DNA from 3 places in the Flavobacterium sp. WG21 genome. Region 1 is predicted to be linked to each of the others. Evidence: riboswitches for the same ligand, from Rfam matches in the RefSeq annotation. Region 1 holds a riboswitch; each other region holds the start of a gene.
The links. Region 1 has a riboswitch for cobalamin ahead of C245_RS0121520 (TonB-dependent siderophore receptor). Riboswitches for the same ligand answer to the same signal wherever they lie in the genome.
Positions count from the first base shown of each region.

Region 2: it holds a riboswitch for cobalamin, as region 1 does, so the genes downstream of both, C245_RS0119325 (hypothetical protein) here and C245_RS0121520 (TonB-dependent siderophore receptor) in region 1, are expected to answer to the same signal.
Region 3: it holds a riboswitch for cobalamin, as region 1 does, so the genes downstream of both, C245_RS0117995 (TonB-dependent receptor) here and C245_RS0121520 (TonB-dependent siderophore receptor) in region 1, are expected to answer to the same signal.

Region 1 is NZ_AMYW01000048.1:13,067-15,343, reverse strand. It holds gene C245_RS0121520 (TonB-dependent siderophore receptor) at 1-1,153, opposite strand, end outside; cobalamin riboswitch at 1,180-1,383, opposite strand; gene cobC (alpha-ribazole phosphatase) at 1,451-1,984, opposite strand; gene C245_RS0121510 (adenosylcobinamide-GDP ribazoletransferase) at 1,969-2,277, opposite strand, start outside.
Region 2 is NZ_AMYW01000035.1:15,311-17,587, reverse strand. It holds gene C245_RS0119330 (hypothetical protein) at 1-28, opposite strand, end outside; gene C245_RS0119325 (hypothetical protein) at 72-1,361, opposite strand; cobalamin riboswitch at 1,824-2,027, opposite strand.
Region 3 is NZ_AMYW01000030.1:730-3,006, reverse strand. It holds gene C245_RS0117995 (TonB-dependent receptor) at 1-1,166, opposite strand, end outside; cobalamin riboswitch at 1,281-1,482, opposite strand; gene C245_RS0117990 (beta-ketoacyl-ACP synthase III) at 1,925-2,277, shown strand, end outside.

The DNA.
Region 1 (2,277 bases):
CGGGTGATTTGTAATTGTCTGTAAACTCTTTACGAACCCCAAATTCGTTTTTCCAGTCCGCAGAAATATCTTGTTTTATAAGTAAAGCAGCAGAACTTATTTCTCTGACATTATCACCAAAACCACTTCCGTATCCTTTAGTCCGGTTGTAGTCCAGAATACCATTTACTTGCAGCGATTCTAATAATTGATAGCCTAAATCTGCTTTTGTAGTCAGGCTTTCTGTTTTTCCGTACGTATAAATATTGCTCGAGTTGTCGGCATAATATTTATAGTTCTCAAAAATATAGGCTGTTTTTAAATTGGTTTTGAATCTGCCAAAATCACCATCATATTCCAATAAGTTCCGATTAAAACCATTTACATATTTACTTTTAGTTTCAGATTCCGAAACTAATGAGGTATTTCGGTCTGTGTTTGAGGTTTGGGTATATAGCTTTAAACTGTTTTTGTCGTTGATTTTATATCCTGCATTGGCACCTAGGGTAATAACATCATACTGACCGTTTTGATTCCAGCGCTGTTCGCCTTTCCAGTTGTATTGGTTCAGGTATTTATAATCGTTTGTAGAACTATTTTTAGAAAAACCAATCTGAGTACTCCATTTTTTATTGGAGATACTTGTTTTATAATTAATTCCGATCGTGTTGAAACTTCCGTAATCCAATCTTAAACTGTTTTCAAATTTATTGTAAAAGGCGAGATCTGTATTCAAGTGTACGGTTCCTCCAACGGCTCCGCTACCGTAAATAACACTTCCGCCTCCTGCTTTTACACTTATAGAATTATAATCGGATCCGGAAATGGTATTAAAATCAGTACTTCCGTTCATTTGAGAATTAATGTTGATTCCGTTCCAGATTACAGCCGTTTGCGATGATGTTGTACCTCTAAAGGCAACTGTAGAAAGCATTCCACGGCCGTACTCTTTAAAATAAATGGTCGAATTAAAGTTTAACAAATCCGTTAATAAGGCTTCATTTTTGCCAATAACAGAGTCATTTAGTTTTAAAACCGATTGTGAATTGGAGTATTTCTTCAGATTAGCGTCAGAAACGACGACTGTTTTAAGTTTCGTAATAGAATCGTTCTGCGCCACAGTAATCTGGCACAACAATAAGAAACAAAGAGCAAAAAGTTTTTTCAAAGTCATAATTTCTACACTCTTTTTCCCGAGAGCTCGATATTGATTACAAAGGCAGGTCTCCTGGCTTGCGTCTTGTTGTTTACCTTCCCATTCGTCAGCGCGAGCAGTGGTTTTGTAGTTAACAACAAGCATTCTTTTCAGAACAAAGCTTACAGTTGCGGGTACAGCTCAAGATTTATGACTTGATTCCCTTTTAATGTGTATGAATGAACACAACCTTAATTTTCTGCAAAGATAAAGTTAAAATTATTGAATTTTCAAATTTGTTTTCGTTTTGGAGAGGGATTCTGAACAAATGATAATTTAATTCACTATTTTAATAACCTGTCCGAACGCTACTTTATTGGTAAAAGCGTCTTTTAGTGGTAATCCGGACTGATGACATAAAATACTTCTGATCACACCCGCATGTGAGACAATGACTACAGGAGCTGTCTGGTTGAAAACATAATCTTCTAAAAACGTACCCACTCTTTCATGAAGTATTGTAAAAGACTCCCCATTTGGGACTTGCGTGGTGACAAAATCTTCCATCCAGGGATTAAGTTCCTCCGCAGGAATTGCATCCCAGTTTTTCAATTCCCAATCGCCAAAATTCATTTCCATTAAACGATCGTCCATAATAAAGGAAGCAGGTTTTATCGTATTTTGAATGTATTCTGCCAGCATAGTACAACGTTTCAAAGGACTTGAAAAGAGTAGGGCCTTAGGAGGTAATTGCGAGACAATATCCTTAAAGGTTTCTTCGAATGGAACAGCCAAATCTACATCGGTCTGACCGTAGCAGATCCCTTTTTCGCAGGTTGTTTCGGTATGACGAACTAGATAAATTTCCATATCAGAAGAATGCTTAAATAGTAAATAACTTCACAAACCTGTTGCGTTGCTCCCAGGCAGTCTCCTGTATAACCATCAATCCATTTTTGGAAATAGCGGGCTAAAAAATAACGAATGATGAATACGGGAATAATTGCCAAAAGAGATTTAGATTGAAAAAATGAAAGTACCAATAATGGAATTAGTCCGAAGAAGAACGAACCTGTAATTTCTTTCCAACCGTGTTTCTTAGCTATAGGCTTGCTTTTACTCGTCGCATCATCGCGGGAGTATTCATGTGTGAAAATAATTGA
Region 2 (2,277 bases), on a different contig from region 1:
ATAATAAATGGGCAAAGTTTTTTTTCATAATTCCTGATATAATAATTTAGTTTAATACACTTTTGAATGGGTTATCGCGTAGGAATGCTTTCTCCTGAAAGATGCAAATCTGTTGCCCCCATTATTTCTGTCGAAGTTTCTCCTAGCCATCCCGCCTGCTGATTAAGGCCATTGTACACTTTCACAAAATCGATCCCGGGAAGCATTACTTTGTTTCCCTTTTCGTCCACAGCCCAGTTAATATCTATGCCCGAATCATCATCATTGTTCGGAGCATTATCTGCATATCCGTATAAAAAAGCATACTGCACAAAGTAACTTCCCGTTCCGCTTTCATCAACTGCGTTATCGGGCAATCTTGTTCCTTTATAAGTAATAGAAGACTGATCTTTAAGCCATTTTGGCCAGTAATCTAAAGAATGATTGTAGGCATTATTCTGAACCAGATAGCCATTTTTCCCCTGATTGTCTTTCCATAAAATATACTCCATATCGACAAAACCTACTGTACCCGTAGTTCCACCCGACACCGGAATTTTATTGGGATCAGGTCGGTAATACGTTATTTCATAATGCTGAATCGTTTTAGGCATTTTATGCCCGCCGCCTTCTATCTCGTACCACTGATCGTCCGGAAGTCCGTTTTTATTTTTATCGTAAGCAACCATGATTATTCCTGCTTCACTACTTCCGCCGCGCATGGTACTGTTCGGATTTGGATTAGCCTCTGCCCAGAAAGCATTACCCAGAATTCTAAAATCACGTTTGCCCTTAACATTAACAATGGTATGATCGAATCCAAAAACAACATAACCGCCAAAAGCCCCCAATGAAACCAGATCACCGGTTTTCTTAGCCAGATAAGTATTGGCTCTTGATAAAATTCTTTCAGGAGTATCGCCGTCATTAGCAATAGGCAGATCGTTTACAAACTGCCCGGGTGCCGGTTTAAATTCAAATACTTTTGAGATGTAGCTTTTATACTCCTTCGTTTCTTTTGTAACGGTAACGACTACTTTTTGAGTTTGTATACTTCCTTTGTCATTTACAGTAACAGCCAATTCATAAACTCCTGCTTCTGCTGCCGCAAATAAAAGTTCCTTTGCTGTAGTAGTACTTAGTGCATAACTTTCTGAAGATGCTTTTGTGATGGTCCAACTGTAAGTAGCTTCTGTTGTTGCGCTGATTGTTGGATTTAAAGTCATAATTGTAAATCTCTGCATACTAAAAGCTAAATCTGAACTAACAGGTGTCGGATTACTATTTTCATTTGATGCATTATCATCAGAACAATTGGTTAATGAGAGTACTGCAATAAGCAACAATATGGATTGGAAGTTTTTGAAAATATTATGGTACATGTGGTATTGTTTAGGTTGGTAGTGGTAAAAGCAGCTGAACTTCGAGAAATAACAAAAGAAGTTTCAATTAAAGTCTTCAACAGAGCGCAATGTTATCTTTGTAAGCGAACACAATCCCGCATCGCCAAAAGCCCTTGGAATTGTGCTGATTTTTTATTGGAACAGAATTAAAATAAGGGAAGACACCGCCAGATAATGCATTCGGAAAATACCGATTCAACAGTGATTTCCTTTTCAGAAGTGATACTCTCAGAGAGAAAAAGCAACTACACAACACTCCCGACTGAAGCAGAATAGAAGCAAAAACGATAACAATAAATAAGAATTCTCTTTTTGTATTATACATCACTTATTGAATTAAGAAAACTCCGGGATGTATAAATTAAAAACGCAATAAGGAAGAATCCCGTCATAAAAATGACAGGTTTCGTTTATTGTTCTTCAACTTTATTCCACGAAAGTCTTAAACTATGTGATTGTGGCAGGTCTCCTGACTTGTTCCATCTTTAAAAACAACCTTCTCATCCCGCACGCGGGACAATGGCATTAGTAACGTTTAAAGACTTGTATAGAACTTACAGTAGCGGGTCTGTTCAGGATTTGCACCTGATTCCCTTTTAACCATTTTTTCTTAAGAAAAAACAGACCAAAATCTGGCGCAAATATATAACTATCTTTTACAATAGCGTAATTCTGAATAAAAAAATGAAATTTTAATAATAATCAATGCGTTACCAAAATTTTAAACTTTTTCCGAAGGTCTATCCAATGGTACCAATTACAGATACATGTTTACTGACTAAACTTCTTTATTTATTTTTAATCTCAATTTTCATAAGTAAAACAATACCCGTAAAAGTTCCTTTTGATCCCTAAATCAGGTATATATACTTGATTTCAGAAGATCCTGACTAGT
Region 3 (2,277 bases), on a different contig from region 1:
GCGGTGTAGCGCTCCGGATAAGAGAACAGGGTTTTTATCCCTTTTCTGGTTGCATTAAGGCGGTTGTACTGAAAATCAGTTGACAACGAAACGTCCCAAGTGGGTAAAATCTTGTACAGATTGACTGCTGAAAAATAATATTCCTGTTGGTAATAACTATCGTCAGATTGAGCGCCTTCGGTAACCACTTCACCCAGTACACTGGTGGTGTCTCTGGCTACATAATGAGTATAATCATAAGCATATTTTGCCTTAGCCTGAAATTTATATCTTTCGCTAAGGTCTTTTATAAAAGTACCCTGTGCAAAAAAATTCTTGTCGTACTGTCTAAAACCATCCGAAAACTTATTTTCTACAATAGCTCCCGGTGCTCCTCTTTCGGAACCGTAATAATACACTTTCGCATCCCAAGTGCCGTTCTTCATTTTCCCATACAGACCAGACTCGAAACGAAATGCTTGTATATCACTATTGTGTCTCGTGGCTGAGGTATCATAAGCCACAGTACCGTCGAGATTGTTTCTTTTGTATCTGAATTTGTATTCGCCATTAGATTTTATGTATTCAGAACTGGCGCTCCAGCTTACCTTATCACTTAATTTATGCTCCAATCTAAAAGAAAGATCATTGTAATTGATAGACATGGTTTTATAACGCAGTAAGAAATTGGTCTTTTTGTTATTCTCAAAAACAGGCCGTTTGGTGCGCAAATAGATAGTAGAAGCTGCCGCAAAATCTTTAGCCGACTGAAATATTTCACTCTTCTGACCATTATACATGGTGAGAGATTCCATATCATCGAGAGAGTATTTTCCTAAATCTGTAACTCCGTTCTGTGCATTTCCTAACTGAATTCCGTCGTAAAAAACACCCACGTGATGCGTTCCCATGTTGCGTACATCCACCGTTTTAAGTCCGCCCAAACCACCGTAATCCTTGATTTGTACTCCGGCAAAATAACGAAGTGCATCGGCAACATTGTGGCTGGCTAAGTTTTCAAGCAGTACTCCTGAGAGGCTTTGTACGGGAATCACTTCCTGATAAGGTTTTGCTTTTAACAGTACTTCTTTCAAAACCCTCAGACTGTCCTTAGTAGTCTGCGAGTGAAGTACGACGGGAGCTAACAATACGAAAAGAAATAAAAGTAATTTTCTGGTCTTACACATCACTGATTTAATTAAATAAACTTCGGGATATGATCGTCAAAAAAGCAATAAGGCAGGATCCCGTTACAAAATAACAGGTCCGTTTATTGTTGTTCAACTTTATTCCACGAAAGTCTTAAACTATGTGATTCCGGCAGGTCTCCTGACTTGTTCCATCTTTAAACTGCCTTCTCATCCCGCAAAGCGGGGCAATGGCATGAGTAACGTTAAAGACTTTTACAGAACTTACAGTAGCGGGTCTGTTCAGGATTTACACCTGATTCCCTTTTAACTGTTTTCTCTAAAGAAAAAACAGACCTTAATCTGGCCGTAAAGATAGAATTATCTTTATAAAAACAAGAGTTAATTAGTTCATATTACACTTTTGACAATGAATGAGACCAAATTTCACTCATTCATTAAAAGAATGCTGTTTTAAACATTCTTCACTTTTTTAAACCTACCCGTAACAAAAAAGCATTTTTGCGACCAATAATAGGTTCAGTTGGATTGCTTTTTTATAAACATTGAAGAACTGAAACAAAATCATTCAAAACAGGAATTGATTTTATTAATAATGAAGTGAAATAGAAATATTAAAAGTAAATTAACAAATCCCGAGATTTTTGCGTCTTTATATTTGTTAAATTGCGCCCCTGTAAATGAAGATGCCCCTCGTACTACATATTCTTCGAAAAACTCTTGTAAAATGGACTGGAGAAAGGTTTTGGGCCGAAAGTCAAAATTAAAAGAACACTAAAAGAGAAACAAAAAATTCAATGAATACAACAAAGGCTTCCATTATTGCTATTGGAGGATATGTACCGGAAACGGTTTTAAGCAATACTGATTTAGAAAAAAGAATAGATACAACAGATGAGTGGATTACCTCTCGAACAGGCATAAAAGAAAGAAGAATATTGGATGACCCTGCACTGGCAACCTCAGATATGGCTTCTTTCGCCATTAAAGATTTAATAAAAAATTATGATATAAATCCTCTGGATATTGATTGTTTAATACTCGCAACATCAACACCCGATCATATTCTTACTCCCGCTGCCAGTTTGGTATGCGAAAAAGCAGGATTGAAAAGCGCCTGGGGATTTGACCTTAACGCTGCCTGCAGTGG